Regions from separate parts of the Pseudoalteromonas sp. DSM 26666 genome, predicted to be linked through region 1. Evidence: predicted binding sites of a transcription regulator. Region 1 holds the regulator's gene; the other holds the start of a gene.
The links. The regulator NrdR, encoded in region 1, represses ribonucleotide reductase genes. The targets are predictions, from matches to a motif close to AAACACNANATNTNGTGTTT.
Positions count from the first base shown of each region.

Region 2: nrdA (class 1a ribonucleoside-diphosphate reductase subunit alpha) is a predicted target of NrdR. The motif match lies at 4,288-4,307, and genes of this name have one in related genera.

Region 1 is NZ_FPAR01000006.1:35,721-43,835, reverse strand. Features, by position in the region: gene thrA (bifunctional aspartate kinase/homoserine dehydrogenase I) at 1-1,289, shown strand, start outside; gene thrB (homoserine kinase) at 1,299-2,234, shown strand; gene thrC (threonine synthase) at 2,246-3,529, shown strand; gene glyA (serine hydroxymethyltransferase) at 3,798-5,054, shown strand; gene nrdR (transcriptional regulator NrdR) at 5,162-5,611, shown strand; gene ribD (bifunctional diaminohydroxyphosphoribosylaminopyrimidine deaminase/5-amino-6-(5-phosphoribosylamino)uracil reductase RibD) at 5,614-6,741, shown strand; gene BM380_RS12090 (riboflavin synthase) at 6,766-7,419, shown strand; gene ribBA (bifunctional 3,4-dihydroxy-2-butanone-4-phosphate synthase/GTP cyclohydrolase II) at 7,448-8,115, shown strand, end outside.
Region 2 is NZ_FPAR01000001.1:502,997-511,111, reverse strand. Features, by position in the region: gene BM380_RS02330 (DUF1287 domain-containing protein) at 1-309, shown strand, start outside; gene yfaE (class I ribonucleotide reductase maintenance protein YfaE) at 407-679, opposite strand; gene nrdB (class Ia ribonucleoside-diphosphate reductase subunit beta) at 679-1,809, opposite strand; gene nrdA (class 1a ribonucleoside-diphosphate reductase subunit alpha) at 1,883-4,165, opposite strand; gene BM380_RS02310 (HAD family hydrolase) at 4,577-5,257, opposite strand; gene ubiG (bifunctional 2-polyprenyl-6-hydroxyphenol methylase/3-demethylubiquinol 3-O-methyltransferase UbiG) at 5,257-5,967, opposite strand; gene gyrA (DNA topoisomerase (ATP-hydrolyzing) subunit A) at 6,146-8,115, shown strand, end outside.

The sequences.
Region 1 (8,115 bases):
TTGAGCCGGTAAATGTGCAACGTAATTTAGCAATAGTAACGTTAGTTGGTGATAACATGCGTGCCCATAAGGGGTTAGCGGCTAAGTTTTTTGCATCGCTTGCACAAGCGCAAGTAAACATTGTTGCCATAGCGCAAGATTCAACAGAAAGTGCTATTTCAGCCGTTATTGACGGTGAATTATGTAATGACGCGGTTAAAATTTGCCATGAAAACTTCTTTACTCATGTTCCTTCAATTGATGTGTTTTTATTGGGCTGTGGCTTAGTCGGCCAAGAGCTAATTAACCAACTTGAACGTCAACAAGCATGGCTTGAAAAGCGTAATATTAAATTAAACCTATATGGTGTTGCCAACTCTCGTCAATTACACCTTGATGGTGAGGGGATTGCGTTTGATGATTGGCTGCAAAAACTGGCGCAGTCAGAGCAAGCGTTTGATTTAAAACTGGTCGAGCAGTTTGTTAAGCAAAATCATTTAGTTAATCCAGTGCTAGTTGACTGTACTTCATCAGATGCCTTAGCTGCACAATATGTAGATTTTTTAAATGCAGGTTTTCATGTTGTGGCTGCCAATAAAAAAGCCACCACGAGTTCATATACGTATTACCAAGATTTAATTGCAGCAACACATAAAAATAATCGTAAGTTTTTATACGAAACTAACGTAGGTGCAGGTTTACCTGTAATCGATAACTTGCAATCGTTGTTTGGTGCAGGTGATGAGTTACTTGAGTTTAGTGGTATTTTATCAGGCTCGCTTTCATACATGTTTGGTGCGCTAGAAGATGGTTTATCACTTTCTGAAGCAACAATTAAAGCCAAAGAAAGCGGGTTTACAGAGCCCGATCCACGCGATGACTTATCGGGAACTGACGTAGCACGTAAATTACTGATCATTGCACGCGAAGCCGGTATGAAATTAGAGCTTAGCGATATTGAAGTGGAGTCGGTTTTACCGCCAGGTTTTGCCCAAGGTGACAATGTTGAGCAGTTTATGGCGAAATTACCTAGCTTAGATGCTGGTTTTAACGACCGTGTTCAAAGTGCAGCAAGTGAAGGTAAAGTACTTCGCTATGTAGGCACAATTAAAAATGGTCACTGTAAAGTCGGAATCGAAGCGGTGGATTCATCACATGCATTGAATGTTATTCGTGATGGTGAAAATGCGCTGGCTATTTTAAGCCAATACTACCAACCGCGTCCGTTTGTAATTCGTGGTTATGGGGCTGGCTCTGCAGTAACGGCAGCGGGTGTATTTGCAGACATATTAAAAACATTATCTCGCTAGGAGTCAGTCATGATTGAAGTATATGCTCCGGCGTCTATTGGTAATTTTACCGTTGGCTTTGATGCGCTGGGCGCCGCACTTGCGCCCATTGATGGCGGTTTATTAGGTGATGTGGCGGTTGTTAGTGCCGCATCGAGTGATGAATTTATTTGTACAGGCGACTATGCACATAAGCTACCTAGTGATGCGCAAGAAAATTTAGCGTATCAGTGTTTAGTGCACTTTAGAGCGCATGTTGCGCCTGATATGCCTGCGGTAAAGCTCGAACTTAGGAAAAATTTGCCGATTGGTTCGGGATTAGGCTCAAGTGCCTGCTCTGTGGTGGCGACATTTGCAGCACTGGATAAATTTGCCAAAACTAATTTAAGCCAAGTAGAGCTCATTGAGCTTATGGCAGATTTTGAAGCCGTTGTAAGTGGGGGGCGCCATTACGATAACATCACACCGTGTTATTTAGGTGGCTTACAGTTAACCGGTGATTTAATTCCTGATAAATCTATTGCTTTACCTGTTGATGAAAGCTGGTATTACGTTGCCGCATTTCCGGGTTTTTCGCTCAATACCGCAAAAGCGCGCTCTGTTTTACCAAAAGAGCTAAGTATGCATGCCGGGGTTGAGTTTGCTCAGCGTTTATCGGCGTTTAGTAGCTTACTGCTAACAGGGCGTTTTGATGATGCATTAAGCATTATGAAAGACGAAATAGCAGAGCCATACCGTGCGCCACTTATAAGCGGCTTTAGTGATGCCAAAGCAAGCTTACCAGCACTGGGTGCTGAAGTTGTGAGTATTTCAGGCGCAGGGCCGACCTTGTTTAGTGTATGTAAAACGCTTGAAGCGGCAGAGCAATGCGCGCAGTGGCTAGAGGAAAATTACATCAACGAGCAAGGCTTTTGCCATATTTGTAAATTAGATAACGACGGCACGCGTCAATTAAATGTTTTATAGGATAAAGAGTCATGCAATTACATAATTTAAAAGAATATTCACAAAAAGTGTCGTTTATTGAAGCTGTAAAAACAGGACTAGGGCGTAATCAAGGTGTGTTTTTTCCAGAGTCGTTAGCGCCATTAAGTGATGTTGATGCATTACTAGATATGGACTTTGTTACTCGCAGCGGCAAAATTTTATCGCACCTTATTGGTGACGAGCTGCCAAGTGATACTGTTGCCCAGATGGTTAAGAATGCGTTTAACTTTCCGGTTAAGCTGGTGGAAGTTGAAGATAATACCTATTGCTTAGAGTTATTTCACGGCCCAACACTGGCATTTAAAGATTTTGGTGGCCGTTTTATGGCCGAGTGCTTGGCGCAATTTAATCAAGGTGAAAAAGTCACTATTTTAACTGCAACATCGGGTGATACCGGGGCTGCCGTAGCGCATGCTTTTTATAACAAACCAAATATTGATGTCGTTATTTTATACCCTAAAGGTAAAATTTCATTAGCGCAGCAAAAGTTATTTACAACGCTTGGTGACAACATTCACTGTTATGCGATTGAGGGTAGTTTTGATGATTGCCAAGAGTTGGTTAAAAAATCATTTTTAGATGAAGAGCTAAAATCGAAGTTAGGTTTAAACTCAGCAAATTCAATTAATATTAGCCGTTTAGTCGCGCAGGTGTGTTATTACTTTGAAGCCATTGCACAGCTGCCAAAAGAAAAGCGTGCTACAGCGCATATTTCAGTACCGAGTGGTAACTTTGGTAATGTGTGTGCGGCTATGATTGGCGCTGTTATTGGTATGCCAGTTGGTAAACTAAGTGCGACTACAAACCAAAACGACACAGTACCGCGCTTTATGCTTGATAAAAATTGGACGCCTAATGCGACAATTGAATCGCTTTCAAATGCAATGGATGTGAGTAAACCTAATAACTGGCCACGTGTGCAATCAATGTTAGATAATAACTGGTTTAGTTATGATAACTTTTATTCGGTGAGTGTTGATGAGCAGCAAACACAAACAGTGATGAAAAAAATTCAACAGCTTGGCTATATTGCAGAGCCTCACACCGCAATTGCTTACCAAGGTCTTGTAGAAAATAAGGCAGCAGATGCTGTGGGGATTTTTTTAGCGACTGCGCATCCGGCCAAATTTAAAGACAGCGTTGAGGATATCCTTAATGTTGAATTAGATATGCCAAAGCCGTTAGCTGATGCATTAGCAAAACCGTGTTTAGCCACTGATATGCACAACGATTATGATATTTTGCGTACAGAGTTGTTTAAAAAGCTTGCCTAAAAAAGGCAGATAATAAAAGCGGCTTAGGCCGCTTTTTTTGTTTATTTATGCATCGCTTTAGACATAACGCATAAGCTATATAAATGTAGTAAATAGAATTCATTTAAAATTGTTATTAGTTTATAAAAAAATATCATCATCAAAATGCTGTGAAATAGTTTCAATCCCTGTTTAAATATCCTCAACTTAAGAGCGTAGGCAAAACGTCGTTTTAAGCGTACAATAAAGCCTCTAAAAAATACCCATACACGTTGCCCAGGAGACCCCAATGTTAGAACGTAGCATGAATATTTCGGACTTTGATCCAGAGTTATTTGACGCGATGAGCAAAGAAACATCACGTCAGGAAGAGCATATTGAGTTAATTGCATCTGAAAACTACTGTAGCCCACGCGTACTTGAAGCGCAGGGTTCTCAGCTGACTAACAAATACGCTGAAGGTTACCCGGGCAAACGTTACTACGGTGGCTGTGAGCACGTAGACGTGGTTGAGCAACTTGCTATTGACCGCGCAAATGAATTATTTGGTACAGATTACGCAAACGTACAGCCTCATGCCGGTTCACAAGCGAATGCTGCTGTTTTCCAAGCTCTTTTAAGCCCACTTGATACTGTATTAGGCATGAGCCTAGCGCACGGTGGTCATTTAACGCACGGCTCACACGTTAACTTCTCTGGTAAAACATACAACGCAATTCAGTATGGCCTTAACGAAGAAACTGGCGAAATTGATTACGCACAAGTTGAAGCGTTAGCACTTGAGCACAAACCAAAAATGATCATTGCTGGTTTTTCTGCATACTCAGGTATTGTTGATTGGGCTAAGTTCCGTGAAATTGCAGACAAAGTAGGTGCTTACTTATTTGTTGATATGGCGCACGTTGCAGGTTTAATTGCTGCGGGTGTTTACCCAAGCCCAGTGCCATTTGCTCACGTTGTAACAACCACAACACACAAAACATTAGCGGGTCCTCGCGGTGGTTTAATCATCTCTGCGTGTGGCGATGAAGAAATTTACAAAAAGCTAAACAGCGCTGTTTTCCCAGGTGGCCAAGGTGGTCCTTTATGTCATGTTATTGCTGCTAAAGCGGTCGCATTTAAAGAAGCACTTCAACCTGAGTTTAAAACATACCAAGCACAAGTTGTTAAAAATGCACAAGCAATGGTTGCGGTATTACAAGAGCGCGGCTACAAAGTAGTATCGGGTAAAACTGACAACCACTTATTCTTACTTGATTTAATCGACAAAGATATCACAGGTAAAGATGCAGATGCTGCCCTAGGTAATGCGAATATCACGGTTAACAAAAACTCAGTACCGAACGATCCACGTTCACCATTCGTTACCTCTGGTCTGCGTATTGGTTCACCAGCAATCACTCGTCGTGGCTTTAAAGAAGCTGAATCAAAAGAGTTAGCGGGCTGGATCTGTGACGTACTAGACAACATCGAAGATGAGTCAGTGCAAGCGCAAGTAAAAGAAAAAGTGAAAGCAATTTGTGCAAAATTACCTGTTTACGCTTAACCCAAGAGTAAAATAGTAATTTAGATCACAACTGCACACATTTTTGTTATGATAATGGCCGCTATTACAGCGGCCATTTTTTGTTTTTAAAACGGAAACACACAGTTATGCATTGCCCTTTTTGCACCGCCAAAGATACTAAAGTTATTGATTCTCGCCTTGTAGGTGGGGGACACCAAGTACGTAGACGTCGTGAATGTAATGAATGCCACGAACGATTTACCACCTTTGAAGGGGCTGAATTAGTGATGCCACGGGTCATCAAGCAAGATGGCAGCCGCGAACCGTTTAATGAAGATAAGTTACTAAATGGCTTAACTCGCGCCCTCGAAAAACGCCCCGTAAGCACTGAGCAAGTTGATGAAGTGGTTAATATTATTAAGTCGCAGTTACGTGCCACTGGCGAACGCGAGGTGTCTAGCCATTTGGTGGGTGAGTGCATTATGGAAGCGCTTAAAAAGTTAGATAAAGTGGCCTATGTAAGATTTGCCTCTGTGTATCGCTCGTTTGAAGATATACGCGAATTTGGTGAAGAAATAGCCCGCTTAGGGGAATAGTAATGACCAAGCAAAGTTCGTTTTCAGAGGATGATAAACGCTACATGGCTCGCGCTATTGAACTGGCAAAAAAAGGGCGCTTTACGACAACCCCTAATCCTAATGTTGGCTGCGTACTCGTAAAAAATAATAAAATAATAGGTGAAGGGTTTCATCAGTTAGCGGGTCAAGGTCATGCAGAGGTAAACGCACTGGCTATGGCTGGTGAAAATGCCAAAGGCGCAACCGCTTATGTAACACTTGAGCCTTGCAGTCATTATGGTCGAACACCGCCATGTGCTGAAGGGCTAAAAGCAGCCGGTGTTAAAAAAGTGATTGCCGCAATGGTTGACAGCAACCCGCAAGTTGCAGGCAAAGGTCTGAAAATTTTAGCGGATGCTGGTATAGAAGTTGCTCACGGATTACTTGAAGCGCAAGCTCGCGCATTAAACTTTGGGTTTTTTAAGCGCATGGAGCAGGGGTTACCCTTTGTGACTTGCAAAATGGCCGCCAGTATAGATGGTAAAACGGCGCTTAAAAACGGGCAAAGTAAATGGATAACTGGCCCCGCAGCACGCCAAGATGTGCAACTATACCGAGCACAAAGCTGTGCAATTTTAACCGGTGCCGATACGGTATTAATGGATGATGCAAAATTAAATGTGCGCCCAGAAGAGTTACCGTATTCTTTACCAACTGATTTACCACTGCGCCAACCGGTTCGCGTTGTTATTGACTCACAAAATAGACTTACCCCTGATCTTGCCTTATTTTCAATTCAAAGTGAGGTGATAATATTTACCACCAAGGTTGATAAATCGCATCAGTGGCCTCATTTTGTTAAACAGATTGAAGTACCTGAAAATAATAATAAAGTAGATTTACTGGCCGTGTTACACACGCTTGCCCAATTGCAGTTTAATAATGTGTGGCTAGAGGCCGGAGCAACACTGGCCGGTAAAATGACAGAACTTGATTTAATTGATGAGTTTGTTTTTTACATTGCTCCTAAATTAATGGGCAGCGATGCTAAAAGTTTACTAAATTTCCCAGAGTTAATGAGTATGCAAAATACCATTAATTTAACTTTTAATGAGTGTGTGCCAATCGGTGATGATTTACGTATCACAGCACTAAAAAAAGCTCATTAATCATTTTATATAAAGAGTAGCACTATGTTTACTGGAATAGTTGAAGCGACAGGTAAAATTGCGTTATTACAAAAAAAACAAGGTGATTTAGCTATTCGTATCCAAAGTAAAAACCTTGATATGAGTGATGTTAAGTTAGGTGACAGTATTGCAACTAATGGTGTATGCCTGACGGTTGTTGATAAGCATATTGATGGCTTTAGTGCTGACTTATCAAATGAAACGATTAGCTTAACAGGGTTTGCACATTACGCATTAGGGCAAACCGTTAATCTAGAAAAGGCGATGCAACCTGTTTCGCGCCTCGGTGGTCATTTAGTGTCTGGCCATGTAGATGGCATTGCCACTATCACAGCAATTAATGCCAATGCGCGAGCAACAGAATATTGGTTAGCCACCGATGAAAATTTAATGAAATACATTCCTTACAAAGGGTCGGTTTGTATTGATGGTATTAGCCTGACGGTTAATGCAGTTGAAGGTAATAAATTTAAACTGACGATTGTGCCCCACACCAGCGGGCAAACGACCATAGCTGATTTTCAAGTCGGTACCAAAGTGAATTTAGAGGTCGACCAAATAGCACGTTATTTAGAGCGCCTAGTTAGAGGGGCTGAACAACCTACGGGTTCAGATATTTCGATGAGCTTACTCGCTAAAGCGGGCTTTATAAAATAACGACATTGACAACTTATACGAGCAACTTATGAATTTAAACAGCGCACAAGAAATAATTGATGACATTAAAGCCGGTAAAATGGTTATTTTAATGGATGATGAAGACAGAGAAAATGAAGGCGATTTAATTATTGCTGCTGAGCACATTAGTGCAGAAGCCATTAACTTTATGGCGACTCATGGCCGTGGACTAATTTGTTTAACCATGACTCAAGAGCGTTGCTCGCAGCTTGATTTACCATTAATGGTAAAAAATAATGGTGCTGCATTCTCAACTAACTTTACTATGTCTATTGAAGCATCAAAAGGGGTTACCACAGGTATTTCTGCAGCGGATCGTGCCCGCACTGTTCAAGCTGCCATCGCGAAAGGCGCTGTGCCAAGCGATATTGTACAACCAGGTCATATTTTTCCTATTATGGCGCAACCAGGCGGCGTGTTAACACGTGCCGGGCATACAGAAGCGGGGTGTGACTTAGCGCGTTTAGCAGGGCTTGAGCCATCATCAGTGATTGTAGAAATCCTAAATGAAGATGGCACCATGGCGCGTCGTCCTGATTTAGAAGTATTTGCTAAGCAACATGATATTAAAATTGGCACCATTGCTGATTTAATCGAGTACCGTAACCTAAACGAAACCACAATTGAGCAAGTTGCAAAATGTAAATTGCCAACTGAACATGGTGAGTTTGACTT
Region 2 (8,115 bases), on a different contig from region 1:
GGATTAACCAAGCCAGATAAAAACATTGATCATCGACGTGTACCTAACTTACAGGTTTACTTTGAGCGCCATGCTCAAGTGTTAACTAAATCGCTTAATGCAGCAGATTATAAAACCGGTGACATAGTCACTTGGATGCTGCCAGGCAATTTACCGCACATAGGTATGGTCGTTAATCAAATAGCGCAGGACAGTGGTCACCCGCTTATTGTGCACAATATTGGTCGCGGACCTGAAATGAGCGATATGCTTTTTGCTTATACAATTACGGGTCATTACCGATTTGTACCTGCTGCTTATTCAGAGTAAATAACACGGCTATAATCGCGATTACTTGAGTAATAATTGCAGAAACAGGTAAGTGAATAAAGCGAGCTGTTAGGCATTATACTGTGTGGTTTGCTAGTTACTTTAAATTAATACTGATATCACCATTGGGCTTGCAGCAACACAATAGTATTTCACCATCACGCACAAAGGCTAACGGTTCTTCATTGTAATTGACTTCACCAGAGACAAGCGTAGCACGACACGCACCACAATATCCCTCACGGCACTGGTAAGCAACATCAATTTTATTCGATTCTAAGCAGTGTAAAAGAGAAGGGCAGCCAGCGGTAAAATCTAAACACTGGCTGTTATCTGCAAGCGTGACACTTGCAGTGGTTCTATCAGTCATTATAAATCAAAGTCACCAAATTCAGCTGCATCAACCTGTGAATCAATTTGACCTACAAGGTATGAGCTAATTTCCGCTTCTTGTGGAGCAACTTGCACGTTATCAGAAACAAGCCATGAGTTGATCCATGGAATAGGGTTACTGTTATTATCAAACTGTGCTGGTAAACCAATAGCAGTCATGCGTGCATTGGTAATGTATTCAACATACTGACATAAAATATGCTTATTTAAGCCAATCATTGAACCATCTTTAAACAGGTACTCGGCCCATTCTTTTTCTTGCTCTGCAGCGTCAACAAACATTTTGATTGCTTCTTCACGGCACTGTGCAGCAACAATTGCCATTTCAGGGTCGTCTTTGCCATCTTGCATAATATTTAAAATATGCTGAGTGCCTGAAAGGTGAAGCGCTTCATCACGGGCAATAAGCTTAATAATTTTAGCATTGCCTTCCATTAGCTCACGCTCGGCAAACGCAAATGAACACGCAAAGCTGACATAAAAGCGAATAGCTTCAAGAATGTTCACTGACATCATCGCCAGATACAATTTCTTTTTCAGCTCAAATAAATTAACCACCACGGTTTCACCATTAATGTCATGTTTGCCTTCACCGTACAGGTTGTAAAGCGACACCGAGTTAATTAAATCGTCGTAATAAGTGGTTACGGCATCGGCACGTTCACTAATTTTGTCATTGCTAACAATGTCGTCAAAGATGAGTTCAGGCGCTTGGGTTACGTTACGAATAATATGTGTGTATGAGCGACTGTGAATGGTTTCACTAAACGCCCATGTTTCAATCCATGTTTCAAGCTCAGGAATTGACACAATTGGCAATAGTGCAACGTTAGGCGAACGGCCTTGAACACTATCAAGCAAAGTTTGGTATTTTAAGTTACTTAAAAAGATATGCTTTTCGTGATCAGGAAGTGCTTGAAAGTCTAAACGATCTTTACTTACGTCAACTTCTTCAGGACGCCAAAAGAAAGACAATTGTTTTTCAATCAGCTTTTCAAAAATAGGGTATTTTTGTTGATCGTAACGTGACACGTTAACGGTTTGACCAAAAAACATTGGCTCTTGCATTTGGTTATTATGATTTCTGCTAAAAGTAGTATAAGACATGTTTATCACTCAAAAAACTATCACTAAAACTATCAGGACAAAGCGGGCAAGGCGCCCGCTTTAAGTTTAACTATTAAATTTTACACGCGCCGCCTGCACAATCGTCATCTTCCACTTCTGGAGCGTCTTCTTGTGCATCTGATGCGCCATCACGGGTGTTATGGTAGTACAGCGTTTTAACACCTAGCTTGTAGGCACCAAGTAAGTCTTTTAATAAGACTTTCATAGGTACTCTACCGCCTTCGTATTTATTTGGATCATAATTAGTATTTGCTGAAATCGTTTGGTCGATAAATTTCTGCATTATGCCTACTAATTGTAAGTAACCATCGTTTGATGGGATATCCCACAGTAACTCATAGCTATCTTTAAGGCGTTCGTATTCAGGGACAACTTGTTTTAAAATACCGTCTTTACTTGCTTTAACACTAATATGGCCACGCGGTGGCTCAATGCCATTGGTTGCATTAGATATTTGCGATGATGTTTCTGATGGCATTAATGCGCTCAGTGTTGAGTTACGCATACCGTGCTCTTTAATACTGGCACGTAACGCGTCCCAATCAAGATGAAGTGGTTCATCACAAATTTTATCTAAATCACGTTTGTACGTATCGGTTGGCATAATACCTTGTGAGTACGTTGTTTCGTTAAATTTAGGACAGGCACCACGTTCTTTTGCCAGCTCATTAGATGCTTTCATTAGGTAGTACTGAATCGCTTCAAATGTTCTGTGCGTAAGCGCATTTGCGCTGCCATCTGAATAACGCTTACCGTTTTTAGCTAGGTAGTATGCGTAGTTAATAACGCCTATGCCTAGCGTACGACGTCCCATGGTTGCATTTTTAGCTGCAGGTACTGGGTAGTCTTGGAAATCAAGTAGGTTATCAAGTGCGCGTACCGCAAGCTCTGCTAACTCTTCTAGTTCATCTAAAGACTCAATGGCACCTAAGTTAAACGCAGATAATGTACAAAGTGCAATTTCACCTTCTTCATCATTCACGTTGCTAAGAGGCTTAGTCGGTAACGCAATTTCTAAACATAAGTTAGATTGACGAATAGGCGCCACTTTTGAGATAAACGGACTGTGTGTATTACAGTGGTCTACGTTCTGTAAATAAATACGACCCGTGCTAGCACGTTCTTGAGCAAACATAGAGAACAGCTCAATTGCTTTAATTCGTTTTTTACGAATTGACTCGTCTTGCTCATATTTTACATATAGCGCGTCAAACTCGTCTTGGTCTTCAAAAAATGCATCGTAAAGGCCAGGCACATCAGATGGGCTGAATAACGTGATGTAATCATCTTTAATTAAACGTGAGTACATGAGTTTATTAAACTGTACGCCGTAATCTAAGTGACGTACGCGGTTATCATCAACACCACGGTTGTTTTTAAGTACTAATAAGTTTTCAACTTCTAAATGCCAAAGCGGGTAGAAAAGGGTTGCTGCGCCACCACGTACACCGCCTTGCGAACAGCTTTTAACCGCTGTTTGAAAGTGCTTATAAAACGGAATACAGCCAGTGTGATACGCTTCACCGTTACGAATAGGGCTACCTAATGCACGAATACGACCTGCATTAATACCAATGCCAGCACGTTGAGAAACGTATTTAACAATTGCTGATGATGTAGCATTAATTGAGTCTAGGCTATCGCCACACTCAATAAGTACACATGAGCTAAACTGGCGTGTTGGTGTACGTACGCCCGACATAATTGGCGTAGGTAAAGAAATTTTAAATAATGAAACCGCATCATAAAAACGTTTGATGTAATCAATACGTGTATCACGAGGGTAATCAGAGAATAAGCTTGCAGCCACTAAGATATATAAAAACTGCGCGCTTTCGTAAATTTCACCCGTTACACGGTTTTGAACTAGGTATTTACCTTCAAGTTGCTTTACCGCTGCGTAGCTAAAGTTAAGATCGCGAGAATGATCTAAGTACGCATCTAGCTCATCTAATTCTTGCTCTGTGTAATCAACAAGTAAATGTGCATCGTAGCGTTTTTGTTCAACCATGTTAGTAACATGGTCAAAAAGACGCGGTGGCTCAAACTGGCCATAGGCTTTTTTACGTAAATGGAATACAGCTAAACGAGCAGCAAGGTACTGATAATCAGGTGATTCTTTTGAGATCTGATCCGCAGCGGCTTTAATAATCGTTTCGTGGATGTCTTTAGTACGAATACCGTCATAAAATTGAATATGCGATTTTAGTTCAACTTGTGAAACCGAAACGTTATTTAAACCTTCGGCGGCCCATTCAATAACGCGATGGATCTTATCAAGATCGAGTGGCTCTTTACGACCGTCACGTTTGCTTACAGATAACTGTTGGTTCATAGCTTTGCCTGTATTCCTTGGGAATTAAATATTTTTGACCAATGCGTGCACCTAAAAAAGCGCAGTGCCTATTCGTTTATTGTTATTTTCACCGGTTTGGTGAATTTAATTGAATAACATTTAGCCACAATATCTGGTGTTGTTCAAATTAGAGATCACAAGATAGTGTGGTCTGGGATCTTTTGCAAGGGACAGAAACCGCTCTCATTGTGGATAACGTTGGGATAACGCAATTGTGTTAGTAGGCATTAACCTTTGATCATTCGGTTAAGTTGAAATTTGTAAAAATCAACTAAGGAAAGATTAAATTTACGCTTTTTTAAAATAAATTTTGTCTGCTTTTTTTATCATCAAGCTTTGCGTAAAAACTAACACAATCACAATATGTAGTGTTTATTAATTAACATGGCACTATATGTGGTTAAATGCATCTATAGGACTGTGCCAATTAAAATCCGCATTCCAAGCCAATGCCTCGTCAACACTCGGTACATATCCCCATAGTGCGGTTGCGGTGTGCATATTGGCTGCTTTACCTGCTTGAATGTCACGCTGCGCATCACCTATATATAAGCAACGTGAAGGATCTACACTCATTTGCTCAGCGCAATACAGTAAAGGAAGGGGTGAGGGCTTAGATTCAGCTAAGGTATCACCGCTTATCACAATACGTGCATTTTTTAATGCAGGAATCGCCTTGACTAAAGGATCAGTTAAAAATCCGGGCTTATTGGTCATAATTCCCCAAGGGATTGCTTTGTTATCAAGTGCGATTAATAATTGCTCTATTCCTACAAAACATCGAGTATGGGTGGCAATATTGGCAGCATATTGCGTGACTAGCTCATGTAAAAGTTGCTCTTGCGGCTGTTGTGCCCAGCTTTCTTTAAAACCAGCAGCCAATAAAGCGGCAGCACCGTTTGAAGCCGCGGGGCGATATATATCACTGCCCACTTGGGGTTGTTGATGATTTTGCAGCACGGTGTTGAGTGCGGCGCCTAAATCATCAGCGGTATCGAGTAAAGTGCCATCTAAGTCAAACAGCAATGCTTGATATTCCATTGGGGCAATGGGGGGTTGAGAGCTTGCCATTACACTAACTTCTCAAAATGCAGCATATAATTTACGCTTACATCATCATTCATTGTGTATTGCTTAGAAAGCGGGTTGTAACTTAAACCAGCACTGGCACGTACTTTTAAGCCAGCTTGCTCTGCCCATGCAATTAATTGTGCAGGTTTAATAAACTTTTTATGGTCATGGGTACCTTCGGGGACCATTTTTAACAGTTTTTCTGCCCCGACAATAGCGTATAAGTAAGCTTTTGGGGTTTTATTAAGAGTAGAGAAAAAAACATCAGCGCCTGGTTTTGCCAATTTAGCCACCGCATGAATAATAGAAGCAGGGTCGGGGACGTGCTCTAACATTTCCATACAAGTGATCACATCAAAGCGCTCAGGGTGCTCATCTGCAAACTGCTCTGCAGGTACTTTTATATACTCAACGGGGACACTTGTTTCTAAGCTGTGTAACTTGGCGACAGTTAAAGGCTCTTGGCCCATATCGATGCCAGTTACTTTAGCGCCCATTCGCGCCATGCTGTGACTTAAAATGCCACCACCACATCCTACATCTAGGGTTTCTTTATCAAATAATCCTTTGGTTTTGTCTGCGATGAAATCTAATCGTAATGGATTAATTTCGTGAAGCGGCTTAAATTCGCCTTCTAAATCCCACCAACGTTCTGCGATGGCTTCAAACTTTGCTATTTCTGCGTTATCTACATTTTGATGTTCGGTCATAAAATACTTCCTCGTCAATCTGAGGCCATTATATAGGCCTAAATTGATAAATCGCAAAGTTTTGCGCCTGTAAATTAAAATTAATTGTGATAGCATGGTTACTTAGAAATAATAACAAACACTCTTAATACCTAATACTGGGTTGTTAAGAGCTGATACTGAAGGAATGTGATATCAAATGACTGATCTCGCCAATGAAATTCTGCCAGTCAATATTGAAGACGAGTTAAAAAACTCCTACTTAGATTACGCTATGAGTGTAATTGTAGGACGTGCATTACCAGACGTACGTGACGGTTTAAAACCTGTTCACCGTCGCGTTTTGTTTGCAATGAACGAGCTTAGTAATGACTGGAACAAGCCTTACAAAAAATCGGCCCGTGTGGTCGGTGACGTAATCGGTAAATACCACCCACACGGCGATAGTGCAGTTTATGACACCATCGTACGTATGGCTCAGCCATTCTCACTGCGTTACATGCTAGTAGATGGTCAGGGTAACTTTGGTTCGGTTGATGGTGATTCAGCAGCGGCAATGCGTTATACAGAAGTACGTATGGCAAAAATGTCGCACGAATTATTAGCCGATCTTGAAAAAGAAACGGTTGATTTTGTGCCTAACTACGATGGTACAGAGCAAATTCCTGATGTGTTACCCACTAAAATACCTAACCTGTTAGTTAATGGTTCATCGGGTATTGCGGTTGGTATGGCAACAAATATTCCGCCACATAACTTAACAGAAGTCGTGAATGGCTGTTTAGCGCTTATTCAAAACCCTGAATTGACCATTACTGAGTTAATGGATTACATTCCTGGGCCTGATTTCCCAACTGCGGCGATTATTAACGGTAAAAAAGGCATTGAACAAGCTTATCAAACCGGTCGTGGTAAAGTGTACATGCGTGCGCGTGCTGACATCGAAACCGATGAAAAGACGGGTCGCGAAACCATTATTGTTCATGAAATCCCTTACCAAGTTAACAAAGCACGTTTGATTGAAAAAATCGCCGAGCTAGTTAAAGATAAAAAAATTGAAGGGATCAGCGCATTACGTGATGAATCAGATAAAGACGGTATGCGTATCGTTATCGAGATCAAACGTGGTGACGTAGGTGAAGTTATTTTAAACAACCTTTATTCACAAACTCAGTTGCAAACTGTGTTTGGTATGAATATGGTTGCGTTAATTAATAACCAACCTAAGTGTTTCAACTTAAAAGAAATGCTTGAAGAGTTTATTATTCACCGCCGTGAAGTTGTTACCCGTCGTACGGTATTTGATTTACGCAAAGCCCGCGACCGTGCGCATACGCTAGAAGGTTTAGCGATTGCACTGGCTAACATTGACCCAATTATCGAACTTATTCGTAAGTCGCCAACACCTGCTGAAGCAAAAGTTGCATTAACAGCGCGTCCATGGGAATTAGGTAATGTTAAAGCCATGCTTGATAAAGCAGGCGAAGACAACGTGGCACGCCCAGATTGGTTAGCAAGCGAGCTTGGTATTCGAGATGGTCAGTACTATATTTCTGAGCAACAAGCTCAAGCAATATTAGACTTACGTTTACATAAACTTACTGGTCTTGAACACGAAAAAATTCTTACCGAATATCAATCATTACTTGAGTTGATTGCTGAGTTATTATTCATTTTGGCAAATCCAGAGCGTTTAATGGAAGTTATTCGTGATGAGCTCGTTGAAATTAAAGAGCAATATGGTGATGAGCGCCGCACTGAAATAAATGCTGCAGCACACGATATAAGCCTTGAAGATTTAATCAACGAAGAAAACGTAGTTGTTACGCTTTCACATGAAGGGTACGTTAAGTATCAAGCATTAACTGATTACGAAGCGCAGCGTCGTGGTGGTAAAGGTAAATCAGCAACTAAGATGAAAGATGAAGATTTCATTGAACGTTTATTGGTTGCCAACACGCACGATACTATTCTTTGTTTCTCTACAGCGGGTCGTTTATATTGGCTTAAAGTATACCAGTTGCCACTTGCCAGTCGTGCAGCGCGCGGTAAGCCAATTGTTAACTTATTACCACTTGAAGCAGATGAACGTATTACTGCAATCCTGCCAGTACGCGATTATGAAGATGATAAGTACATCTTTATGGCGACAGCATTTGGTACTGTTAA